Acaryochloris sp. CCMEE 5410: one gene and its partner. The main gene of each other region encodes a partner of the protein of the gene in region 2 in a complex. Links are inferred from orthologs where the notes say so. Each region holds a gene or a part of one and is shown on either strand. Other genes may lie near its edges.

What was found.
Region 1: the proteins of ndhC (region 2) and ON05_RS12195 are in contact, whole or in part, in a cryo-EM structure (PDB 7NYH), measured with the Escherichia coli proteins. The link is inferred for Acaryochloris sp. CCMEE 5410 from one-to-one orthologs.

The regions. Positions count from the first base shown.
Region 1 is NZ_AFEJ02000001.1:2,664,885-2,673,822, forward strand. The notes cover bases 1-2,916. They hold ON05_RS12195 (NADH-quinone oxidoreductase subunit J), read left to right. Parts: upstream 1-1,118; coding sequence 1,119-1,715; downstream 1,716-2,916. Other genes in these bases: nuoH (NADH-quinone oxidoreductase subunit NuoH), read left to right, coding at 1-441; ndhI (NAD(P)H-quinone oxidoreductase subunit I), read left to right, coding at 513-1,115; nuoK (NADH-quinone oxidoreductase subunit NuoK), read left to right, coding at 1,760-2,065; ON05_RS12205 (rhomboid family intramembrane serine protease), read left to right, coding at 2,148-2,711; uvrA (excinuclease ABC subunit UvrA), read left to right, coding at 2,773-2,916. Also shown: more of uvrA, read left to right, coding at 2,917-5,793; ON05_RS12215 (WD40 repeat domain-containing protein), read left to right, coding at 6,030-6,986; ON05_RS12220 (DUF4365 domain-containing protein), read left to right, coding at 6,987-7,517; ON05_RS12225 (NAD(P)/FAD-dependent oxidoreductase), read left to right, coding at 7,742-8,938. UniProt on the Escherichia coli protein: NDH-1 shuttles electrons from NADH, via FMN and iron-sulfur (Fe-S) centers, to quinones in the respiratory chain. The immediate electron acceptor for the enzyme in this species is believed to be ubiquinone.
Region 2 is NZ_AFEJ02000002.1:126,463-143,643, reverse strand. What follows is about bases 14,505-17,181. They hold ndhC (photosynthetic/respiratory NAD(P)H-quinone oxidoreductase subunit C), read right to left. Parts: upstream 16,186-17,181; coding sequence 15,823-16,185; downstream 14,505-15,822. Other genes in these bases: ON05_RS21345 (DEAD/DEAH box helicase), read right to left, coding at 16,377-17,181; ON05_RS21355 (NAD(P)H-quinone oxidoreductase subunit J), read right to left, coding at 15,199-15,747; ON05_RS21360 (inositol-3-phosphate synthase), read left to right, coding at 14,505-15,118. In the rest of the region: ON05_RS21425 (phosphotransferase enzyme family protein), read left to right, coding at 1-648; ON05_RS21420 (hypothetical protein), read right to left, coding at 645-995; ON05_RS21415 (DUF4336 domain-containing protein), read left to right, coding at 1,747-3,021; ON05_RS21410 (DUF433 domain-containing protein), read left to right, coding at 3,241-3,471; ON05_RS21400 (hypothetical protein), read right to left, coding at 5,560-6,039; ON05_RS21395 (alpha-glucosidase), read right to left, coding at 6,438-8,117; ON05_RS21390 (mercuric reductase), read right to left, coding at 8,222-9,769; ON05_RS21385 (glucokinase), read right to left, coding at 9,865-10,923; ON05_RS21380 (hypothetical protein), read right to left, coding at 11,388-11,588; ON05_RS21375 (ABC transporter ATP-binding protein), read left to right, coding at 11,691-12,551; SMC-Scp complex subunit ScpB, read left to right, coding at 12,645-13,142; ON05_RS21365 (hypothetical protein), read left to right, coding at 13,345-13,584; more of ON05_RS21360, read left to right, coding at 14,015-14,504. UniProt on the Escherichia coli protein: NDH-1 shuttles electrons from NADH, via FMN and iron-sulfur (Fe-S) centers, to quinones in the respiratory chain. The immediate electron acceptor for the enzyme in this species is believed to be ubiquinone.

The DNA of each region.
Region 1 (8,938 bases), on a different replicon or contig from region 2:
TGTGAGCGTCTCCCTTTTGACTTACCCGAAGCGGAAGAAGAATTGGTCGCCGGTTACCAAACCGAATATGCAGGCATGAAGTTTGCTCTGTTCTATTTGGGGTCCTACGTCAACCTCGTACTGTCCTCAATTTTGGTAGCGGTCCTCTACTTTGGCGGTTGGGACCTTCCTATTCCAGCAACCATGATTGCGGACTGGATTAATGTCGATCCCAACAATGCCATTTTTGAGTTAGTGACGGCTGGCCTAGGCTTGGTAATGACCCTGCTGAAAGCCTATTTCTTCCTGTTCCTAGCTATTTTGTTGCGCTGGACCGTTCCTCGCGTCCGTATTGACCAGCTTTTAGATTTTGGTTGGAAATTTTTACTGCCTGTGGGATTGGTGAATCTCCTTCTAACCGCCGGTCTGAAATTAGCGTTTCCTTTTGCCTTTGGTGGATAGGCACAAGGTAAATTTTCTAAACTTAAAACTAACGCCAGCCTTCATCTGCCGACATCTGAGAGTGAACATCCATGCTCAAGTTTCTGAATCAAGTCACCAGTTACGGAAAAGAATCTTTCCAAGCAGCTCGTTACATTGGCCAAGGTCTAGCCGTGACCTTCGACCATATGAAACGCCGTCCGATTACGGTGCAGTATCCCTATGAAAAGCTGATTCCTTCCGAGCGATTTCGCGGTCGCATTCACTTTGAATTTGACAAGTGCATTTCTTGCGAAGTCTGTGTTCGAGTATGCCCGATTAATCTGCCCGTAGTGGATTGGGAATTCAATAAGGAGATCAAGAAGAAGCAGCTCAAGCACTACAGTATTGACTTTGGGGTCTGTATTTTCTGTGCCAACTGTGTGGAATACTGTCCCACAAACTGTCTCTCGGTCACCGAAGAGTATGAGCTATCGACCTTCGATCGCCATGAGCTGAACTTCGATAACGTAGCGATGGGACGTTTACCCTACAAAGTGACGCAAGATCCAATGGTCACCCCCATTCGCGAGTTTGCTTACTTACCAGAATCAGAAATGGATGGTCATAACGTGGACCATATGGCACCCAGAGCTGGGCAAACCCCCGCCGAGATTGTAGCCAGCACACCGCAACCCGAAACCAAGGAGGGCTAATCAGTGAATCTTGCAGAAGGGGTTCAGCTCGTCTCCCTCATTCTCTTGTCTGTCATGATGCTTGGAGCTGCTTTGGGAGTGGTTCTTTTTGAAAGCATTGTTTACTCAGCGTTTACCCTAGGTGCAGTCTTTATAAGCATTGCGGGTCTCTACATTTTGCTGAATGCAGACTTCGTATCGGCGGCCCAAATCCTGATCTATGTGGGTGCGGTAAACGTCCTAATTCTGTTTGCGATCATGTTGGTCAATAAAACAGAAGACTTTAAACCCTTACCCAGACGCTGGATTCGCAAAGTTTCTACCGCTTTTGTGTCCTTGGCCCTGTTTACCCTGCTGGCAACCATGGTCCTGCAAACCAACTGGCCGGTGGATATGGCCCTCACACCTCCTGCTTCCTCTGTAGAAACTATTGGCATCCATTTCTTCACAGATTATTTGTTGCCCTTTGAATTGGCTTCTATTCTTTTGCTGATGGCCTTGGTCGGTGCAGTCGTCTTAGCCCGCCGGGAAACCATTATTGGTGAAGAAACCGCCATTGTGGGAGAAGAGCCAGCGCCAGTACTAGAATTACCAGAGCGCCCCAAAGAGCCTGTTGCTTAGCGCTGAATCCGTTTTTAAGTCTTGGAGAATTTTAGAGAATCCCTATGAACCTTGAGTTCTTTTTACTCTTAGCGGCTGCCCTATTTTGTATTGGCATCTATGGTCTAGTGACCAGCCGTAACGCAGTCCGGGTATTGATGTCGGTAGAGCTACTGCTGAATGCCGTTAATTTGAATTTAGTGTCCTTCTCCAACTTTTTGGATGGCCAAAGTATTAATGGTCAGGTATTTACCGTATTTGTCATTACCATTGCGGCCGCCGAAGCGGCAGTTGGTTTGGCGATTATCCTCTCCATCTACCGCAACCGTGACACAGTCGATATGGAGCAGTTCAATTTGCTGAAGTGGTAGCAGGCCGTCTTATCTTGGAGACAAGAGTGGCGATCTCACTGCTAGGCTGATTATGCTTGAGATGTAGCGCATCGCAACCTGCATGAGAGATCAGCTCAAAACCCAACTTCAAATTTTAGGACTCTGTGCAATCGCACTTTGGAGCATCCAACTGATCAATTGGATGACGGGTGATTCACTGATTCAGTTTGGTATTCAACCCCGTAGCCTTGTTGGCCTACGGGGTATTCTATTTGCGCCTTTTCTACACGGCAACTTCAGACATCTAATCGCGAATACAGCTCCTTTCTTGGTCTTGGGCGGATTGGTGATGGTACGGCGGATTATGGACTTTTTCTCCGTCAGTTTGATTGTGATGGTGGTGGGTGGTCTAGGCACCTGGCTGATTGGCGGCAGTAATACCCTTCATATTGGGGCCAGTGGCTTGGTCTTCGGTTACCTCGGCTATCTTCTATTTCGGGGATACTTTGAGCGCAGTTGGCCTGCCATTACCCTGTCGGTGTTTGTGTCGATTGTCTATGGCAGTATGCTGTTTGGCTTGTTGCCAACTATGCCTCATATTTCCTGGGAAGGCCACCTGTTTGGTTTTATTGGGGGCGGACTGGCGGCCAAATGGCTAACCGCAAAACCCAAATCAGCAGCCTAATTGCCCCAAGAAGCCTACAAATAAGCGGTAGAATTATTAAGTAATTTTTCAAAATGTTACTATGCCCCGCCGCGCTAATGCTCCCAAACAAGAGAAGAAAGCAGCGGCCAGTCGTTCCTCTCCCAATGGTCGGGTCAAGAAAACGAAGATTCCCGCCGACCATCGGATTCGAATTCGGGGAGCCCGTCAGCATAACCTCAAAAATATTGATTTAGACCTCCCCCGCGATCAGCTGATCGTCTTTACGGGCGTGTCGGGGTCAGGAAAATCTTCCCTGGCCTTTGACACCATCTTTGCGGAAGGGCAACGACGCTATGTGGAATCCCTCAGTGCCTATGCCCGCCAGTTCTTAGGCCAGGTTGATAAACCTGATGTGGATGCCATTGAGGGTCTGAGTCCCGCCATTTCCATCGATCAAAAATCCACCTCCCACAACCCTCGATCCACAGTGGGTACGGTCACCGAGATCTACGATTATCTGCGCCTACTGTACGGACGGGCAGGAGAACCACACTGTCCCCATTGCGATCGTGCCATTACGCCCCAAACCATTGACCAGATGGTTGATCAGGTGATGGACCTGCCGGAGAAAGCGCGGTTCCAGATTCTGGCCCCCGTGGTTCGCGGCAAAAAAGGCACCCATAAAAAGTTGCTGTCTAGTCTGGCTTCGGAAGGATTTGTCCGGGTGCGGGTGAATGGTGACGTGCGAGAACTGAGCGATGCCATTAATCTGGATAAAAACTTCAAGCATGACATTGAAGTGGTGGTGGATCGGCTAGTGATGAAGCCGGGGATTGAGGAACGACTCGCGGATTCCCTCTCCACTGGACTGCAACGGGCTGAAGGCATCGTGATGGTAGAGATCCTGCCTGCCCCCTCCGATAAGGTGGTGCCCATTACCCAGGCCAAGTCGCTGAAAGTTGCCGAGGCAGAAGGCAGCTACGGTGACGAAACCCAACCCAAACTCTCTGTCTTCTCCGAGAACTTTGCCTGTCCCGAGCATGGGGCAGTGATGGAAGAACTCTCCCCTCGTTTATTTTCCTTTAACTCTCCCTATGGGGCCTGCCCAGAATGTCATGGCTTGGGGAGCCTTAAGGTCTTTTCCGAAGATTTAATTGTCCCGGACCCCAATTTGCCCGTCTATGCCGCCATTGCTCCCTGGTCGGAGAAAGACAATACCTATTACTTCTCGCTGCTCTACAGCGTGGGGCAGGCGTTTGGGTTTGAGCTACAAACAAGCTGGGCCGATCTAACGGACGAGCAATGCCATATTGTTTTACATGGCACCAAAGAACCCATCTATATGGAAGTGGATTCTCGCTATCGGGAATCGAAGGGCTATCACAAACGCTATGAGGGCGTGATTCCGCTGCTGGATCGGCATTATCGGGAAACCACCTCCGAGCAGTATCGGCAAAAGCTAGAAAAATATCTGATTCAGCAGCCCTGTGAAGTATGTGGGGGGCGGCGACTGAAGCCAGAAGCCTTATCAGTGCGGATGGGCCAATTCTGCTTGCCCGATCTGACCAGCGCTTCTATTCGCGACTGCTTGGAACGGATTAATGCCATGACCTTGAGTGCTCGCCAGGCCAAAATTGGGGAGCTGGTACTCAAAGAAATTAAGGCCCGATTGCAGTTTTTACTGGACGTGGGGTTGGACTATCTGACCCTAGATCGAACCGCCATGACCCTATCGGGAGGAGAGGCCCAGCGAATTCGTCTGGCGACTCAAATTGGTGCGGGTCTAACGGGGGTTCTCTACGTTCTGGACGAGCCTAGTATTGGCCTACATCAGCGGGACAATCACCGGTTGCTACAAACCCTAACCAAGCTGCGGGACCTTGGCAACACTTTGATTGTGGTTGAGCACGACGAGGATACAATTCGAGCGGCAGACCACCTAGTGGACATTGGCCCTGCCGCAGGGGTGCATGGCGGCGATATTGTTGTGCAGGGGGGCTTAGAAGAACTGCTGGATAACGATGAATCCTTGACGGGGGCTTATCTGTCTGGGAAACGAGTGATTCCTACCCCGCCTGAACGCCGAGCTGGGAATGGCCGAGCACTGCGCCTCCATAATGCCTATCGCAACAACCTCCAAAGCCTGGATGTGGAAATTCCCTTGGGTAAGCTGGTCTGTATTACCGGGGTCTCGGGGTCGGGGAAATCGACCTTGATGAATGAGCTGCTGTATCCGGCGTTGCAGCATCACTTGGGCTTTAAGGTGCCGTTCCCAATTGAGTTAGATCGGGTGGCGGGCCTAAAAAGTTTGGATAAAGCCATCGTCATTGACCAATCCCCTATTGGCCGCACGCCTCGTTCTAACCCCGCCACCTATACGGGGGTGTTTGACGTGATTCGGAGTGTGTTTTCGGAAACGGTGGAAGCCAAGGCCCGTGGCTATAAACCCGGTCGCTTTTCCTTCAACGTTAAGGGCGGGCGCTGTGAAGCCTGCGGTGGGCAAGGCGTGAATGTAATTGAGATGAATTTCCTGCCGGATGTCTATGTGCAGTGCGAGGTGTGTAAGGGGGCACGGTATAACCGGGAAACACTACAGGTGAAGTACAAGGGTAAGTCGATTGCGGATGTGCTGGCGATGACGGCGGAGGAAGCCCTGAAGTTTTGTGAGAATATCCCTAAGGCAGCGAATAAGCTGCAAACGATGGTGGATGTGGGGCTAGGCTATGTACGGCTGGGACAAACGGCTCCAACGCTGTCGGGTGGGGAAGCGCAGCGGTTGAAGTTGGCGACGGAGTTGTCTCGACGGGCAACGGGGAAGACGCTATATCTGATTGATGAACCGACGACGGGGTTGTCTTTTTATGATGTTCACAAGCTGCTGGATGTGTTGCAGCGGCTAGTGGATAAGGGCAATTCAGTATTGGTGATTGAGCATAATTTGGATGTGATTCGCTGCTCGGATTGGGTGATTGATCTGGGGCCGGATGGTGGTGATCGAGGCGGTGAGTTGGTGGCAACGGGTACGCCAGAGACGGTTGCGAATGTCGCTGAGTCTTATACAGGCCAATATCTCAAGCAAGTACTAGCTTTGCACCCTCCAACTATTGCTGCTGACACTTAAATCCGACAATTCTAGTTTTAGAATATACTTGCGAGTTTTCGCAAAAGTCGAGGGAGGGTGAGGTTTTTCCCGATTGTCGATGCTATATGTGTCAATTGGGACAGTGGGAGAGCAGTAAAGCGATACCTTTCAGTTCAAAGCTTCACTGAATCAAGTCCACTGATATATGCCATACAAACTGGATGATACACCTCTTCAAAAGTCACTAGCCCAGTTTAGTCATCAGTGATGGACATATGCAGGCTAGCCTTGATATTTATAATCAACCGAACAGATTTAAAACTAACGAAGACACTCGGATTCTGGACTCAAAAAATCTCAAGCAAGGTGTAATTGAGTTGAAGGGTCATTCAGGCTATGTCAATGGTATGGTCTTCAACTCCGACAATCGTCAAGTCCTTTCATGCTCTTCAGATAAAACGTTACGGCTGTGGGATATCGGCAGTGGAAAAAATCTTAGAGTGATGAAGGATCACACAGACACCGTATTGAGTGTGGCTTTTAGTAACGACGGTCGCCAAGCACTCTCAGGATCATCTGACAGAACAGTAAGGCTGTGGGATATTGAAAGCGGAAAAAATCTTAGAGTGATGACGGGGCATGCTGACATCATCTGGAGCGTGGCCTTCAGTGCTGACGGTCGCCTGGCTCTCTCAGGTGCTGAAGACCGAACAGTAAGGTTATGGGATGTAGAAAGTGGACAACTCCTACGTTTGATGAAGGGCCATACTGGCACTGTACTGAGCGTAACCTTCACTATCGATGGCCGATTTGCACTCTCAGGTTCTGATGACAGGACAGTGCGGGTATGGGACTTAGAAAGCGGACGCACCCTACGAGTAATGGAAGGCCATGATTCCTCCATATGGACCGTGGCCTTTAGCGCTGATGGCCGATTTGCACTCTCAGGTTCTGATGACAGAACAGTGCGAGTATGGGACTTAGAAAGCGGACGCACCCTACGTGTGATGGGAGGCCACACTGAATTTGTCATGAGCGTAGCATTCAGTGCTGACGGTCGCCTGGCTCTCTCAGGTGCTGAAGACTGTACGATGCGGCTTTGGGATGTGGAAAGCGGACAGTCCTTGCGAGTGATGAAGGGCCACACTGCCTCAATCAATAGCGTAGCCTTCAGCTCAGACGGTCACCGTTGTTATGCATCTGCAATCAATGGTGTTCTACGTTGGTGGTAGGTGTCTTATAAGACACCACAAATAGCCAACAATCAGATCAAACGGCTGCATTACACTTTGGAAGCAGAAGACCAAGATGCACTGGATAACGAAAGTAAAGATCGTGCTCTGGTTGGTGATGTCATCTCAATTGTTGCTTTAGCTGGCCAAATCTCCCGTGAATTCACTGTCAGTGACCACGGCCTTGACATGGAGATTGAATTTAAGAATGATTATGGCGAAGCAACGGGTAAACGCCTTTACTTACAGCTCAAATCAGGTGACTCTTATCTGTCAGAAAGAAAACAAGATGGAGTGGAAATCTTTAAAATTCCCAAGCAGCGGCATGTTGAATACTGGATGAATCAAGCATATCCAGTCATGCTAGTTATTCGCACTTCCGAAGGCGAAATTCGCTGGATGGAGATTAGGGAGTATCTGAAACGGAAAACCCTCAATGGCACAAAACAGATTCGACAAATCGAATTTATTGGTGAGCGCTTCAACGTTACAAGCGTTAGATGTTGGCGGGAGAAGACTCTTCATTCCTAATCTAACCTGAGTTCGGGATAAAGAAATACGAGAAATCCTTTTCAGGTATACGGTTCAGAAAATCAACCGTTGAACTAAACCATCTCTTATTGATAATCAGTCCGCTTTATTAAGAATAATCCCTATATCGGAGCTTATTCGCAGATGTCTAAGCCAAGCGAAAATCATAAAAGGCGCAAAATCAATAGTTTCAGAGATTGCTTATCCCGAACTCAGGTTAATCTATGCAACTAGAGCAGTCCCCACATACGTATCTCAAAAAAGTTGGCATCATCGGTGCAGGCCCCGCAGGACTAGCCGCAGCAATCGCCCTCAGAAAACAAGGCATAGAAGTCCACATCTATGAACGCGCCAAAGCCTTTCGACCCATTGGTGCTGGCGTAACCCTATCCCCCAACGGAGTCAGAAGCCTAGCCGCCATTGATGCCGATATTGTTCAACAACTCAAACAACAAGGTTCAAAACTTAATCGCTTCAGAATCAGAACCGCTAGAGGATGGCCCCTTCTTAACCGACCTGTCAAAGATGACGATTACGATCAGCCCTTTCTAGCCGTGCGCTGGTTTAGCCTCCAGGAAATATTGAGGACCAAACTCCCTTCAGAAACCCTTCACCTCAATCACCAACTCATTCACTTTGACCAGAGCCAACAAAGCGTAAATCTGTCCTTTAAAAATGGCGAAACGGCAACCGTTGACCTACTCATTGGCGCAGACGGCATCCGCTCCATCGTCCGCAAACAACTCTTTGACCTAGAAGACCCAGCTTATGGCGGCTGGATGACCTGGCGTGGCGTCCAAAAATATCAGCATCCCTTGCTTCCCCCTCACCACACCACCATTTTTGCCAAGCGAGGCAAAAGCTTAATCCTCCTAGATAACGGCCAAGGCTATATCTCATGGGCATTAGAGATGGCCATACCTCATGGCCATCGCTCCCCACATCCCGAAGCAGCCAAAACCCAAGTCCTGCAGGAACTCTCCAAATGGCATTCTGCCCTACAAGAACTGGTGAACCTCACAGATGCAGTCACCATCGTTGAAAGACCCGTATGCGAACCTATGATCTTGCCCCAATGGAGCAACGGCAGAGTCACCCTAGTCGGGGATGCCGCCCATCCAATGGCACCTTTCTTAGGACAAGGCACCAACACCACCTTTGAAGACGTGTGGGCCTTATCCACCTGTTTATCTCAACAGGACAATCTAGCAAACGCTCTGAAAAACTACGAAAACAGCCGTATTGAACGCGCCCATACCATTCAATATCGGACGATGTATTCCGCTGCTCAAATGCGTAAACCTTTTCTACGACCTCGATGGTTCAAAACATCCTTAGGAAAAGTACCAGACCAGGCCAAAGTCAACGAAAAGGTATTTTCAGATTGGCTCTACCAGTATGAGCTAACCACTAAATCCACT
Region 2 (17,181 bases):
TTTGCGCCGGGCCAGGTCCCTCTGGGAGATCTGAACTATACCCAAGGTCAGAAACTGGGGGAAACCATTGGTCGGCTCCATCAAGTCGCGACGGATTTTCATAGCCAGGCCCATCGGCAACCGTTAACCCTTGATTATTTGTTAGATGATTCCTTAGATGCGATCGCACCCTTTCTACAACATCGCCCTAAAGATCGGGAATACATCATCGAAATCATTGCTGAAATTAAAAACAAACTGCAAGGCATGCCCAAAGATCCGCCTTTTTGGAGTGTGTGCTGGGGCGATCCCCATAGTGGCAATGTTCATTTCACCGACGATAACCAAGTCACCTTATTTGACTTTGACCAATGTGGGTATGGTTGGCGGGCCTTTGAGCTAGCCAAGTTCCTTCATGTATCAGCTCGCACTGGCATGGAAAAGAAGGTCCGCAACTCATTCCTAGAGGGCTATCAGACCGTTCAGGCTGTGACTCCCAAGGAAGAAGACTCCATTCAGCCTTTTTCCCAGGCGGCCCACATCTGGCAATGGTCCATTGGCCTAAAGTCAGCCAAGGTCCACGATAACTGTCGCCTAGACGATAGCTACTTCAGCCATCGAATTCAGCAGCTCAAAATGTTGTCATCTCCTGAATGGGAATTGTTCTAGCCCACTTTGACGATTTTTCGATCAACCGCTTTCAGATAGCTGCGACAGTTGGGGCAGCGCTTCAAGGTTGGGGGTACGGATTGAACCAAACCACACTTTGGGCAGGGGCCTCTGGCAACGGACCATTGTAAAAAGACGCCCAATCCTGATAATGCAACCCACAAAGGAATGACATACCACAGCCAGGGTCTTGGATATTGAGGGATTAGCACCAAGACAATACCAATGATTAAGGTCATGACGCTGGACCAGCCGACCCCACCGACAATGCGCATGGAATTCGTAAAGTCCTGATCCTCTGGAGAAGAAGCTTGATCAGAGACTGAGGAAGAAGAACGCTTGGCCATGTTGACTAAGATTTAACGCTAGTGGTTTTGATCCTACCTTGAATGCTCTCGGTGCAGTTCTCAATGAGCTAGCAACAGAGAAAAGGAACTGATGTTGAGTTCCTGTATAAATTTTTATCTTATGAAATCCTTTGGGCGTAAGCATTTTCAGGCACGACCAAAATATTTTTCTAAATCTTTCCCAGAACTTGCGTAAAAACTCCAGGGCCGACCGATATATAGGCATAGGGGCGCAAGCTTCTATAAATCCTCTAATGCAGATATCACCTGCTAATGGCTCTAAAATATACTTTTGGGGCCTTTTTTCTTTGATTTATATAAAGAACTGACCGTTTAGAATCTCCCTGTGGCACTGTAGACTCATATCGCTACGTCGGCAGCCTACTTTTAGCATTACAGAGAGAGGCCAATTATGGATAGTCAGTTCAAGACCCTCGTCGTATTCAGTCATGCCACGATGATTGTCATGCTCATGGTTACCCTATTTTGGCTGTCAAATTCTTGGCCCAATTTGCTGCCTGGCTCTCCTTTGCCAGTACAAGAGCAAAACCAACTTATCAACCCTTCTCTAAATTGGCCGCAGTCCTAGCTTCTGTCAATAATCGATGTCTGTATCGGTCGGTCTGCTGACTCGGCTGACCCAGAGAATATTTCTTGATGCCAAACATTTTAGCCAAGGATTTGTCTACACTCTTAAATTGAGGCAAAGACGATCGCTTTGCGGCAATCATTGAAGTGTGGATGCGTGGTAGTGGCAACAACCCAGAGAAGCGAGCAAAATCAATCAGAACCCAAACAACCCCAACGCTCCAGGGATTGGTCATGGCCCTATTGGCCTTTTGTGCCCTTGTACCCCTATGGTCAACGTCGGACCCTCTGCAGAGAGATTGTCAAAGGAAAGATTTGGACCTTTGAGCAGCTCCAGGGCATTCTCTATGTGATTATTCCGGTGCGGATGACCGTTATTAAACTGGCTGCAGGAGGGTTGTTGGTGTATGCGCCAGTTGCCCCCACACGGGAATGTATCCGCCTGGTCAAAGATCTGATTGAACAGCATGGTGAGATTAAATACATCATCCTGCCGACTGCATCCGGAATTGAGCATAAGGTGTTTACGGGACCTTTCTCTAAACGGTTCCCCAAAGCCCAAGTTTTTGTCTCTCCCAGCCAATGGACGTTTCCACTCAATATTCCCTTGAGTTGGCTGGGGCTATCTGGCCGTCAAACCCAAAAACTTCCGGCTAGCAGTGCCGATACGCCCTTTGCCGATGAATTTGACTATGCCATTTTAGGACCGGTGGATTTAGGTCTCGGGCCATTTGAAGAAGTCGCCCTCTATCACAAACCAACCAAAACCCTATTGATTACGGATTCGATTGTTTCTATTCCTGTAAACCCGCCTCAGGTATTGCAGTTTTCGCCCTATCCTATGCTGTTCCATGCCAAGGATAATGCCTTCGATGTGGTTGAAGATTCGCCAACGGTTCGGCGCAAAGGGTGGCAGCGCATGGCTTTATTCGCCTTTTATTTCCAGCCGAGCGTGTTGGACGTTGTTAACACCAAACAAACCTTTAAGGATGCTCGGCAGGCCCCTGATCGATCCAAGAAAGCTTATTTTGGCTTATTCCCCGTCCAGTGGAATCCTGACTGGAAGAGAGCCTTCGATACGTTTCGCCAAAATGGAAATCCGATTGTCGCCCCCATTCTGCGAAAGCTGATTTTTAACCGCAATCCTGAGGTGGTGCTCCAGTGGGCAGATCAAGTGGCGCAATGGAATTTTCGCCGCATTATTCCCTGCCATTTGGATGCACCGATTATGACCACGCCCCAAAAATTTAATCAGGCCTTTGACTTTTTACGGCCTGTACCCTCTCCCAAACGGGGGTGGTTTGCGAAAAAACAACCAATTTCTGTGAACTTTCCCAAGGAGGATATGGCCTTTTTGGACCGGGTGGATCAGTTCTTGTGCGATCGCAACATCACACCACCGGCTAAACCCCTACCCAGAGAAGCTTCAGAGCAATAGTTTCTTCCATATAGACAGTTGGCATTATGGCCACTGTCCTCCTGATCTACATTCAAGAATTAAAGGACGTTGTATTTTGGGTGCTTTTTTGGTGTCAATGAAATCTAACGGCAAAATTCAACGGCAGCCAGCAGCCTTGGCTTCTTGGTTCCGTCCATTGCAGCACAGTGTTAGCCTGCTCTAGACTTAGATGTACATAATAAGCGTAATAACTGGATTATGAGCTACCGCGACATCATCACTATTGAGCCAGATAAGCGTGGTGGTAAGCCTTGCATTCGTCGGATGCGGATAACGGTTTACAATGTTCTGGGCTGGTTAGCCGCTGGTATGTCTGTTGCTGAGATTATTGATGACTTTCCAGAATTGACAGAAGCAGACATTAGAGCCTGTTTAGAATTTGCGGCTGATCGGGATCATCGTTTAGTCGCTTCGGTGAGTGCTGCTTAAACCTACTATTTGATCAAAATTTAAGCCGAAAACTGGTGACTCGCTGGGCTGATGTTTTCCCTAAAGCCAGCCATGTCCAGTTGCATGGGCTAGCAGAGAAGACAGATAAAGAGATTTGGGAGTTAAGTTAAACGACTTCTGCACTGTGATCCAAGATGCAGATTTTGCAGAGAGAAGTCGATGGGCGTAGCTAATGGATCGGGGATGCCTTAGACTTCGGAATGGTTACCCCTGGGAATAGGGAGTCAAACCGTTGATTGACCCAGGCAAGCCGCAGCATGAGTAGATGATTGAAACCATCCTCACTCCAGCGCATACCAACCCCCTTAAAGCGCTGTTGAATCAGCCACTTACAAGCACTTTCGACCATTCCTGACCCCAGCGGTATCTGTAGTTGTTCAAAGTGGCGATATTGGATGTGTCGCAGATGGCGCTGGAAATAAGCCTGTACCTGGAGCAACGTCGTAAAAGATTTGCCCGTAAACAATTGTGAGTGAATCAACATCGTCAAGGACCGCAATACTAATAGGTGTTGCCCATGTCGCAATTGGTGTCGCCAGCGCCGAAACCAGGCTTGGGCTTGAGCAGAGCGAGCATCCCCAAACATCGCTTTTGTTGCTCGTGCAAGATGGCCTGCTGCATGAAAGAAATCGAGAACTGCCACAGCACAGTGAGAGAACAAGGTGCGGTAGACTCGCCAGAAGCCTCGCCCCCATCACTCAACCAGATGACGCTTGGGGCCGATTCAAAGTCTTGTTTGCGGGCTTCGAGGTGCAGTAAGGGGATGAACTGGTCGATATCGCCCAATACTGCCACCAGTCTTCGACGTAGTAGTTGGGGGACACGCTTTTGTGCTCGGGTGCCCCGTGTTCCTAGGCGGGCTAAGATAGCAACTTTGACTTCTCGCCACTGGATTTTCCCTTGGGGTTTTCGGGGTGGGGCGAAAGGGCACCATCACACCGTCAGCAGCAATGGCCAAAGGTAGAACAGACAACACCTCTGAAATCGCTTCACAAGGAGTCTGGTCACCTGAGGCTTGAGCTTTGAGTTGAGTCTCTAGCTCCTGATAAGCTTTGTTGCCCATGACTTGCACCCAACTCCACAAGCTTGATGAGCTGACGGATAAACCACTCCACTGACTCAGCATCCAACTGGCCAGTTCATAGGGCATAAATAGACTTAACAAGCAGCCTAGACGAACCAATTCTTCACTGCTGTGCTGATAGGAGGTAATCCCAATGGATTGATCCAAAGGAGCGGATAGACTACCTGGACACCTGTGGGGACAACGACCCACCCGTCGCTTTCAGGCAATATTTCCCACCAGTGTCTGCATCTGACGAGATTCCCATCCCTTCGAGTGCAAGCGGGTTCCGCAAGTGGGACACCTCGGCCATTCCAATACTGTTTTTGCTCGCCGTGAGAGTTCATCCTCCAGAAGCCAGCGAGCCAAAAACAAACCCATTTGCAGAACGATATAAACCATCTGACTCAGGCTGGGTGCTTCTTTGAGTGCTTCGACCTGTTCTAGAAATTCGTGATGCTCTAGTACGGTTGGCAATTGCGATGTTAGGCTCATGACAAGTTTTTGATTCGGGTACAGGATCTATTGTCCTTGACCCGTTTTTCTTTGAGCCATACATCCCCGATTCTGTGCTTACGCCCGAAGTCGATTGTAAGGTTCTCCCCCAAAAGTAGTTTGGCTAAGGTGTGGAAATTCACCTACACATCAAGTTGAAGCTCTCATCCGTGCTGGACAGGAAGCTATTCAAGAACTCCTAGAACAATCTGATCTACATTGCTTAGAACTGTACTGATTCATCTAGTTGAGGTGGTGCGTGAGCGATCGCAACATCACCCCACCCGCAAAACCCTTACCCAGAGAAACTTCAGAGAAATAGTTTCTTCCATGTAGACGGTTGGTATTGTAGTGACTGTCCCCCTGATCTACATTCCAGAATTAAAAGAAGTTGAATTTTGGATGCTTTGGTGTCAATGAAATCTTACGTCACCGTTCACAGGACCGCGGCGAACGACATTGATTTCAGGCCCCGCGCGGCCCGTGGCTCCGGTTATGTGCACTTTTCGTCAATCACTCTCGACGATCCATAGTATTCCAGCACGATCATCCGCGACAATCAATACACCGTACATGAACGCATATTTGCGATCACCAATACCAAGCCCAATATAGAACCGAGGATTTGTGCCACAAACTGCGACAAAGCGATCGAACAATTCACCGGCCATCTGTTCAGACATTGTTTCGTTTGCATGACCGATAGGGCGACCACCAACCAGTGATTCAATGGTGTGAGCACGTGCACGATCGAGAGTGGTTTCGTAATCGGTCCATCCGTGATCCGGCACGAAGTCTGGATCGGGTTCGGTCGGGTCGTCATCGAAGTGATCGATGAGTTTTTTGAGGATGATCTCTTGCGAGGTACCGTCGGTACGAAAGGCGTGAATCGAAACAAGACCGAGGATATAGTAGCCGTGGAGTCGAGAGTGCGCCGCGATGTCGGTTTTGATGCGAGCAAATTCCGGATTGTTGATTTCAGAGAGCACTTGAATTGCGCACGTAACTATGATTACAACAGTCTGATGTATGTCCCTATATCAGGATATTAGATGCCAGATGTCGTAGAACTACCTCCTCAAAGGAGTTATATGTCAGGTGTCGTCTATGGATAGAAAATCGACATATAGTTCGGATGACACTTCTATTTTCGGCTTTATTGCGTCAATCTTTCAACAACAGTAATATCCCCTGCTGCTCAGAATCAACCTCCACGTCTGTAAGATTAAGTTCCTCAGTCAGACTCAGGCATTTCCATCGAACAGCTGAAAGGGTATGACCCGATTGAAGGTCGCTTGTCTGAAGCTGAATTGGTGTGAATATTTCTATTGAAACTGCATGAAGATTATGTAAACGGACCAATAATTTTGGGATGTTCGCCTGAGCTTTATGCTTTTCTTAAAACATCAATTTCGAAGGATTGCAAATTCTCAGGGAGTGCCAAGGTTTTCCCAGACTCCCATTGGTTCGAAGCTAAAACCGTCCAGCCCTCTGGGGTGATCGACTCATCCAACTCTAAAGGTTTCTCATAGGCAAAATTGATCAAGATCAGCACCTGCTCAGATGCCGTCTCCCGCAGATAAGCCATATGTTCATAGGGATAATGAATCAGCGTCCGCCAGCTGCCAAACCGGAGTGCCTCACTTTGAGCCCGCACATAGAGTAGCTTGCGGTAGAAGTTTAAGATCGACTCCTCATCTTTTAAAGTCGTTTCGACATTAATTTCCTGATAGTTGGCATGAACTGGGAGCCAAGGGGTAACCTCCTTACCAAAGCTAAACCCAGCATTCGCAGACCCATCCCACTGCATCGGCGTACGGGAGCCGTCTCGGTTGGGGGGCAACTCTCCTGTGGGGCTAGCCACCACCGCCTGATCGCGTTGTAGTTCTGGGGGGATATCTTCGTTGTCTACCATGCCAATTTCCTGGCCATAGTAAAGGACAGGCGTTCCCCGTACCGTTAACAGGAGAGTGGCTGCGGCCTTAGCAATTTCCGTGGGGTTCGTGCATAAGGCACATTCAATCCAGCGAGATAAATGGCGAGGTAAATCGTGGTTATCCAGAAAATAAGTGGGCCAAGCCCCAGTCGGGGTGATGCGCTCCTTCTTTTCGATTTCCCGTTGTAAATAGCCGGGATACCAAGGACTAAAGGGAAATTCAAAGGCAAAGGGGAGATGCAGCTCATCATTATTGACCCCATAGAAGCTATTGGAGTCATATAAACGGCTGTCGATAAAGGTCTCACCGATCAGGACCCGGTCTTCGTACTCGTCCATCAGGGCACGAATTTCTCGAATAATCCCATGGTTGTCAGGCAGATCTTTGTCGTAGAGGTGATCCTGGTTATAGTAGGCATTCTTATCGGTTGCCCCGAATTTGACCGGGTTATCCCGATAATATTGGTCCTTGCTATAGACGCTAGAGGCATCTAGCCGAAAGCCATCAACGCCCATATCAAGCCAATAGCGCAGCATGTCATAAATGGCGGCCTTCACCTCAGGATTGCGCCAATTTAAATCAGGCTGGTTTTCATTAAAAACGTGAAAGTAATATTGCTGACGGTCTTCATTAAAAGTCCAGCCCGACCCGCCGAAATAGGACAACCAGTTATTGGGAAGCCCATCCTTATAGCCCGGATCTTGCCAGAGGTACCAATCGCTTTTGGGATTGTCCTGGCTAGTGCTGGATTCAAGAAACCAGGGATGCTGATTGGAGGTATGGTTCAGCACCATATCCATAATCACCCGGATCCCTCGGATATGACATTGCTCTAGCAGCTCTTTGAACTCTGCTAGGGTGCCGAAGATGGGGCAAATATCCCGATAATCACTGATATCGTAGCCGTTATCCACCATGGGCGACTGATTAACGGGAGACAGCCAAATGGCATCAATGCCCAAGTCAGCCGTTTTATCCGGGTCGCCATCGTTTAGGTAATCCAGCCGTTGAATAATCCCCCGTAAATCACCCACCCCATCCCCATTCCCATCGGCAAAAGTCAGGGGATAGATCTGGTAAATTACTCCCCCGTGCCACCACTTGTGATTGGCGTCTAAAGCTGAGGACATTCAGATCTTCCTTGATATAGATAACAACACCCAAACTTACAGCCAGGAGGTATGGACTGGCTATAAAAATGCGCCAAATATTTTTGGAGTTTTTGAGTAAGCGACTAGGAGAGTTTGGTTAACAAGCCCAGGAACTTAATGGTTTTTGGTGTTAACAAGGTGCGACGGTAGGCATCTGCCGCCTGCTTAATAGCAGATGCTTGCGTGGGATAGGGGTGAATAACGCTGGCCATACTGCCCAAACCCACTTTGCCAATCATGGCCGTGGTAATTTCGCTGATCATTTCGCCTGCATGGCGGGCGACGATGGTGGCCCCAATAATTTTGTCTGAGCCTTTGGCGAGATGGATTTTGACGAAACCATCTTCTTCTCCGTCTGCAAGGGCTCGATCCACATCATCAAACAGGATTTTTATGGTGTTAACATCCATACCCTGGTCCTGGGCCTCTCCCTCATATAAACCAACATGGGCAATTTCAGGATCCGTGAACGTTACCCAGGGCATCACCAGATCGCTGAGTTTATATTTACCAATACCAAAAGGTGAAAATAAAGTGTTTTTAAGGACAATGCGGGCAGCGGCATCAGCAGCATGGGTAAATTTCCAGTTCATGCAGATATCACCAGCTGCATAGATTTTGGGGTTTGTGGTTTGCAGGTAGTCGTTGACGGCGACCCCCTTGCGATTGTCATATTCAACCCCTACCGCTTCAAGATTGAGTCCATCGACATTGGGATCGCGCCCAGCACCGGCCAAAATTTCATCAACCACCACGGATTCTTCTCGGCCATCACAAACAAAGTGAATCACTTTGCCCGCTGGCGTACGTTCGACCCGCTTCATCTGACAAGCCAACACCAGCTTAATGCCTTCCTTTAAAAATGCTTGCTGGACAATTTCTGCCGCATCAGCATCTTCTTTACTCATTAGATGAGCCCCTCGATGGAAGAGCACCACCTGACTACCAAGTCGATGAAAGGATTGGGCGAGTTCACAGCCAATCGGTCCACCTCCAATCACGGCTAATCGCTGGGGTAACTCCGTCAAGGAGAAAACGGTTTCGTTAGTGAGATACCCAACGTCTTCAATGCCCTCGATCTGGGGGCGAACCGCTCTTGCGCCTGTGGTGATCACGGCTTTCTTAAACCGGAGGGTTTTACCATCTACGGATATGGTATTGGGACCTGTAAATTTGCCCTCTCCTAAATACATATCTACCCCAGATTTAGCAGCGGCAGCAGCAGAGTCCACGGGACTAATGCGGGCGCGAACCTCACGCATCCGCTCCATCACGACTTGAAAATCGACATCAATCTGGGTGGGTGGATGAATCCCATAGGGTTGAGAATCCCGCATATCAGCAGCGACGCGGGCAGATCGGATCAGGCATTTGGAGGGGACACAACCAACGTTTAAGCAATCTCCACCCATCAGATGCTTTTCAATGAGGGCGACCTTAAGGCCAACCCCTAAACCAGCTGCTCCCTTAGCGGTAACTAAACCCGCCGTTCCCGAACCAATCACAACGAGGTCATAGCATTCAACCGGGGTAGGATTCACCCAATCAGGCGGATGAACGTTATTCACCAGCTTGCGATTATGAACATCCATGGGAGGGATGTTCACACCAGAGAACGAAGATTGTGTCATGGGCTGCTAAAACTCCTCAGGATTAGATGGGGATAGAAACGAAAAACTCTTTCCCAGAGCAGTCGAAATCAACGCAACCATTATGCGGATAAATTCTAAGAATCTGCTGAGAGCTGGGCTGCATAAATAGCAGAACCCATGAGCCCCACTTTGGGATTGAGTACAACATGAATGGGGACTTTATGAAGGAGGGGACTAACCCGTCCCTTGGTTTGAAATGTTTTAAGGAATGCACCTGTCTGCAGTAGGGGCAAAATTTTGGCTGCTACCCCCCCGGCAATATACAGTCCCCCATAGGGCAACAGTTTTAAGGCTAGATTCCCGGCTTCGGCTCCATAGGCTTCGACAAAGAGGGTTAAGGTTTGCTGGCAAAGGGGATCCGTTTTCTGCAATGCGGCTTGTGCGATCGCAGCTGCTGGATCAACTAAATTTTCGGCTGTATCCTCCCTGTGCTCCCAGGCTTGAAAGACTTGAGCCATTTCAGATGACTCTGAATGTTGCCCTAAACTGCGCAGAAATCGATAGATTGAGACAATCCCAGTACCGGATACGACCCGTTCCACAGAAACCCGGTCTAGCTTCATCTCCTCTCGCAAGAAATCGAGCAGCTGAAATTCGATCGGTGTGCGGGGCGCAAAATCTGCATGCCCCCCTTCACTGGGAAAGACTTGATAACCTTTAGTATTCGGCATTAGGAATCCTTCCCCTAATCCAGTACCGGCACCAATGACGGCAATGGGGGCTTTCGGGTTTGCAGGGACTGCCTGCAGGGTCGCAATATCCTGCTCTCCTAAGCCCAAAATGCCATACCCCACTGAAGCAAAGTCATTGATCAAGGCAACACGGTTGATGCCAAACTCTGACTCCAGACGACGAGCATTTAGAGACCAAGATAAGTTGGTGAGTTCTGACGTGTCATCGACCACAGGGCCAGCAATGCCAAAGCAGGCTGCCTGGGTGGCCGTTCCTGTATCGAATTGAGCCAGAAACTGCTCAATCATAGGGCTTAAGTCTGGAAAGTCTTGGCTTGGATAAGTCTGCTCGGATATGGTTGTCAGTTGGGGAATGGAGGGTAGGGACAGCGACGGTTCAGCTTTAACGAGGCGCAGAATGGTTTTAGTGCCTCCAATATCCCCAGCAAGAATGGTTTGCATAGTCTCCCCTTTGCCTAAACGGTTCTCGGTCTTCTTGCGATGGTACCCCTAAGCTTTTATGCGGCTGACAACTTTAATTCAAGCTTGCAAAGGATAACAAAAGAAGGTGAAAGAATCCGTTTAATTGTGTAATGAACAGCATTAGAAATCTATCCCATCTAATATACTCCTCTCAGCTCTTTTGCCGGTATCTTAGGGTTTTACTCTGAGAAAACCATGATGTTTTCCTGAAAAGATAAAAGCACTAACCTGAGAGGAACTAGAGGGTTTGCTGAGAAAACTGAGAAAAACGAGGTCGATCAACCTATCAACCAACCTTACAAAGGAGTGAGGACGGATCAAGTACAGTTTATACCCGCCCACACAAAAGCATCCAAAGGTTACATCACCCTTGGATACTCAAGTTTAGCTAGATATATTCGGGAAAAAGGCCCCCGAAGCAAGGATAACGGCTTTAGGAAAGACTAATCTGAAGCTGTGGCTGTATCAGAAGAGTTGTTCGAGTCCTGATTATCTCCGTTTTGATTGTCAGAATTGGATTCTTGACGATTAGAATTATACTGACGTCGACCGAAGCGGCCAGATCCTGAACGCTTACGAAACTTCCGGGCATAAGCTTGATTTCGCAGGGCTTTTTCTTTTTTTAGGTTGCGGCGCTTAGCCATAAATACCTCAACAAGGACGATGGACTTCGAATCTTAGTGGACTTTAACGCCACCTAACCGAAAGGAGATGAAGTCGGCGGAACAATTTATCGTATCACATCCATGAATTCATCTGTTTCTCTTCAGAATATTTCCAAAATCTATAACCAAGTTACAGTGGTCAATAACCTGTCTTTAGGGATTCAATCAGGAGAGATATTTGGACTGCTAGGGCCGAACGGAGCTGGGAAATCAACCACGATTCGGATGATGACCACCCTCACCAAACCGTCTCAAGGAAATATTCAGATTGCGGGGCTGGATATTGATCAGGGGCAAAAAATTAAGCGCAAAATTGGTGTGGTTTTGCAGCAGGTCAGTTTGGATCAGGATCTAACGGTTTGGGAAAATATGGAGATGCATGGCCGCCTGCACCATTTACCCAAATCCCTCCGCCAGGATAGAATTCACCACTACTTGGACTATGTTGACCTGCTGCAGCGACAGCAAGATGTTGTCCGCCAACTGTCGGGCGGGATGATGCGCCGACTGCAAATTGCTAGAGCGCTTCTGCACCAGCCTCAAATTTTATTTCTGGATGAGCCAACGGTCGGGCTTGATCCCCAATCGAGGCGAAGAATTTGGGAAATTATCCAGGAGTTAAACCACCAAGGAATGACAATTGTACTGACCACCCACTATATGGAAGAGGTGGAATCCTTGTGCGATCGCATCGGTATTATCGACAAGGGCCAACTGATTGCCCTAGGCACCCTGGCAGAACTCAAACAACAGCATGGAGAAGGGTTGTTGGTTAAACAGGTGGGAGAAAGTAGCCGTCCCCAATGGGATTACCAATTTTTCCCCACCTTGGCGGCAGCCCAAGACTATCTGGATCGTCAAACCCATCGGGTGGGGATGATGGTTCGTCCTGCCAACCTAGAAGATATTTTTGTGGAACTAACGGGACGCAATTTGGATTAAATCCTGGCCTATTGTTGCGATCGCGGGTAGAGAAGCTATCATTGGCGCAAGACAGATTGTCTTTACCCCTGCATTGTTCGAGGAGCGTTTACTGTGGTTGGTACTACTGAAACAGCCGCATCTACCCGTTTAGCAACGGTGATTGAGGCCATTCTCTATCTCAAAGCCCAACCGTTGACCCTCAGCAAAATTGTGGAATACGCCCAATGTGATCGCGATGATGCAGAGGATGCCTTGATCGAACTAATGCAAGATTATGCCCATCGAGATAGTGCTCTAGAAATTGTTGAAACTGATGGTGGTTATAGCCTGCAACTCCGTCAAACTTACAAAAGCATGGTGAATACCCTTGTTCCCGTTGATATTGGAGTAGGTGCCTTAAGAACATTAGCGGCAATTGCCTTGAAAGGTCCCATTGCCCAAACTGATTTGGTGGAATTAAGGGGGTCAGGTGCCTATCAGCATGTTCATGACTTGATTGATCAAGGATTTGTGCAAAGACGTCGCCAATCGACTGGACGGTCTTACCGGGTGCAGGTGACCAATCAGTTCTATCAGTATTTTGAGATTGACCAGCTTCCCAAAATTTAGCGCTGATCAAATTTGAGTTTTGTAGTCAAGGCAACCGCTTTTTCGAATGGAGGTTGCTAGATTTACGAGGGCTGTCAAACTCAACCGAGCGTTACTTCTATCTAACGTGCGATTTTTAGGTTGATTTGTCAGCAAACCCTAAGATCTTACTCATCCTAGTGATTAGTCAATACCTCCCAATTCGTAAGGATATAGACTCTGTATGTTATGCGATACATGTCAGAGAAAACGGGCTTGTTTACCCCTTGCTTTAGCCCAAACTGACACCGCTTTATTTCAGCAACTCGACTCGCTACAGCATTGCGATCGTCAACTCATACCGACAACGTCCCATCTGCATAAAGTTCGATATGGGGTTGGTGCCATTTTCCGGCATCTCAAGAATTTACTTCTTTTGTGTACCGCTTCGGTTTACCATAGGTTTTTGGTTAACTCCGGTTAACGAATGGTGAAAGCTAAGTTAATATCTTCTAGTAGAGTGCAGGGATATGCGCTATACCGTTGTCCCCTAACATACTAGGTGAACAGATTTGATCTTCTTCCTTGGCATGCTGGACCTAGACTAAAGCGAGAATCCAACCCCAATGATGTTCTTATCCCATGGGAACCTGGGCTGTTGGAACAATTGTTTTGGTCTTTTGTCGTTGTATCTACTTGGGAAGGGTGTTTTCATCAGACTCTTGAACTGTTTCACCAAAAAGTTGTTGATATTCAGGGATTGTCGCGATCAGCTCTAGCAGTTTTTCGCACAAGAACGTATCTGTTTGGCTGCCATCAAAATTTTTAGATGAAGGGCTTTACATTACGGCCATTTGGTTGGATAACAAACAGGTTGCTCAAAACCCTAAATTCTGCGAAGGAGATAAGTTTTAGTGGAAAAAATCAAGATAGCGATAATAGGGATTGGCAACTGTGCAAGCTCCCTGATTCAGGGGATTGAATATTACAGAACTAAAAGCCCTGAGGACGCCATTGGCATCATGCATTGGGATATCGGTGGGTTTAAACCCCACGATATTGAAGTCGTTGCAGCGTTTGATGTTGATGAGCGCAAAGTGGGTCAGGATGTCTCTAAAGCTATTTTTTCTCCGCCTAACTGCACCACGGTCTTTTGCCCAAATATTCCCGACAGTGGCGTCAAAGTCTCTATGGGTAAAGTCTTGGATGGCTTTTCTGAGCATATGACCGATCACAAGCCTGAATATACGTTTATTCTCAGTCAGGCAGCAGAACCGTCTAAAGCAGATATTGTCAAAACCCTTAAGGACTCTGGGACCGAGATTCTCGTCAACTATTTACCCGTCGGTTCCGAAGAAGCTACGAACTTTTATGCAGAATGTGCAATTGACGCGGGCGTTGGCTTTGTTAATTGCATTCCGGTTTTTATCGCCAGTAACCCCCTGTGGGCCGAGAAGTTTAAGCAAAATAACCTCCCCATTGTTGGCGATGATATTAAAGCTCAACTAGGAGCCACCATTACCCATCGCACTCTGTCCGACTTATTTAAGAAGCGTGGGGTAAAGTTAGAGCGAACCTATCAGCTTAATACAGGGGGTAACACAGACTTTCTGAATATGCTGAATCGCAGTCGCCTCGCCTCGAAAAAAGAGTCGAAAACCGAGGCGGTTCAGGCGGTTTTGGGTGATCGCTTAGAAGATCATGATATTCATGTGGGGCCAAGCGATTATGTGTCCTGGCAACAGGATAATAAAGTCTGTTTTATCCGCATGGAAGGGAAGCTATTTGGCGATGTGCCGATGAATTTGGAACTTCGCCTGTCTGTAGAAGACTCTCCTAATTCTGCCGGAGTGTCTATTGATGCTATTCGCTGCTGCAAACTGGCCCTTCAAGCCAAGAAAGGTGGAATTCTCCATTCTCCCTCATCTTTCTTTATGAAACATCCACCTCAGCAGTTTACGGATCAGGAAGCCTACGAGATGACTGAAGATTTTATTGCTGGCCGCCGCGACGACTAATATTGCTATATTTTTGAGAAATGAAAGCCCCGCTTGATTTAATCAGCGGGGCTTTCGTCTTGACCGAAAATTAGACGGGATTAATAAGCATCCTGGAGTTCATAGAAATCAGGGCTGATGTAATCCTTGCGTAGGGGCCAGCCGACCCAATCTTCAGGCATAAGGATACGCGTCAGATTCGGATGACCTTCATAGACGATGCCATACATATCATAGGACTCACGCTCTTGCCAGTCAGAGGCTTTCCAGACCCAATATAGAGAGGGAACGCGGGGATCTTTTCGAGAGAGAAAAACTTTAATTCTGACTTCTGGTGGACGGTCTGCATCATCACTGAGCTTCAGCAGATGATACATACTGACCAACTCTTGGCCTGGCCCTGAATCATATCCGCCTTGGCACATGAGATAGTTATATCCGTCATCGACCAAAGTAGCTGCCACATCCACCAGCTGGTCAGCGGTCACTTTGATCATTTCTACGCCGAGATGATCGGCACCCAGGGCTTCAACCTTGAAACCTGCTTGGGTAAGATGCTTGGCGACAGGACCTGCTTCAATAATGGGTGCTGCTTGTTCTTCTGCAACAGATTGTTCGTCTTGGGTTGATTCGGAAGAGGACTCTGCCACCGTTTGCTCCTTTGATATGCGCTAGAAAATGAAGAAGACGTTTTTTGAAAGAGGAAGAGTGGATATCTAACCTAACTAGGACCACTCTAAGGCTCCTTTTCGCCAGGCGTAAACCAAACCTACAATCAGGATGGCAATAAAGATCAGAGCCTCGATAAAGGCCAAAACACCTAGTTTATGGAACGCTACCGCCCAAGGGTAGAGAAAGACCGTTTCTACGTCAAAGATGACAAAAACCAGGGCAAACATGTAGTAGCGAATGTTGAATTGAATCCAAGCTCCACCGACAGGCTCCATGCCGGATTCATAGGTTGTCCGCCGAACGGCCCCTTGGTTACTGGGACGAAGGACTTTGGATGCACTGAGGGCTAAGGCTGGGACCAAGCTACACAGGAGTAAGAAGCCTAATAGATATTCGTAGCCGCTTAAAGCAAACATATAGTAGAGGTTGGATGTGTTCTCGTCGAGTTCTGTAGAACATTATAAGGTCAGACTTCCCTATTCCCCGGGTTTAGGAAAATAAACCGAGGCTATGCTTTAGATTTTTCTGATCAAGGTCAATCCTGTGGTTGTCTCATCCCTACATTCTGAGGGTTGTTCAGAGTGAGAAAGACAAAGGATTGACGAATTTAGCTTTTGCCAGCCTTTGCTTTGCGGTGAGAATGCTTTTTATGGCGACCTTTGTGGACGGATTTACCGGAGCGCTTTCTAGATCGCTCCTCTTTTGTGCACAGACTAATATTTAACTTCTGCCCCCGGACTCGAACCTGTTTGAGATGTTGAAAAATGGGCTTCGGCATGCACTCCGGTAGATAGACCGTGCTGAAGGTATCAAACAGTTTGATTTGACCGATGTAGCGGGGGGCGAGGTTGACTTCATTTGCGATCGCACCGACGATATTCTTCGGCTTTACCTCATGTTGGCGACCCACCTCAATGCGGAAGAGCTGCATTTGCTGATGGGAAGGCTTACCCAAATCAGCGGCCCAGTTACTGGTTTGAACCGCATGGCCTGGGTCTGAAGACAAATCTTCTTTGGGGGGGACCAAGGGCTTATCTTTTTGGACTAAGTAGGCCAGGGACGCAGCGATTTCTCGTAAGCTCAGGTCCTGTTCTTGTTGATAGTTGGAGATCAGGTCTTCAAAGAAGCCAAGGTCCTGATCTTCTATGGTGTCTGTAATCACCTGCTTGAACTGGACAATCCGGCGATCGGCAATATCCGCATGACTGGGAATTGGCATGGGCTGAATGGGCTGGCGGGTGGCCTGCTCAATGGAGCGCAACATCCGCTTTTCCCGGGAAGACACAAACAGGATGGCATCTCCTTGTCGACCAGCTCGCCCAGTGCGCCCAATGCGATGGACGTATGTTTCCGTATCGTAGGGAATGTCGTAATTAATCACATGGCTGATTCGTTCGACATCCAGTCCCCGA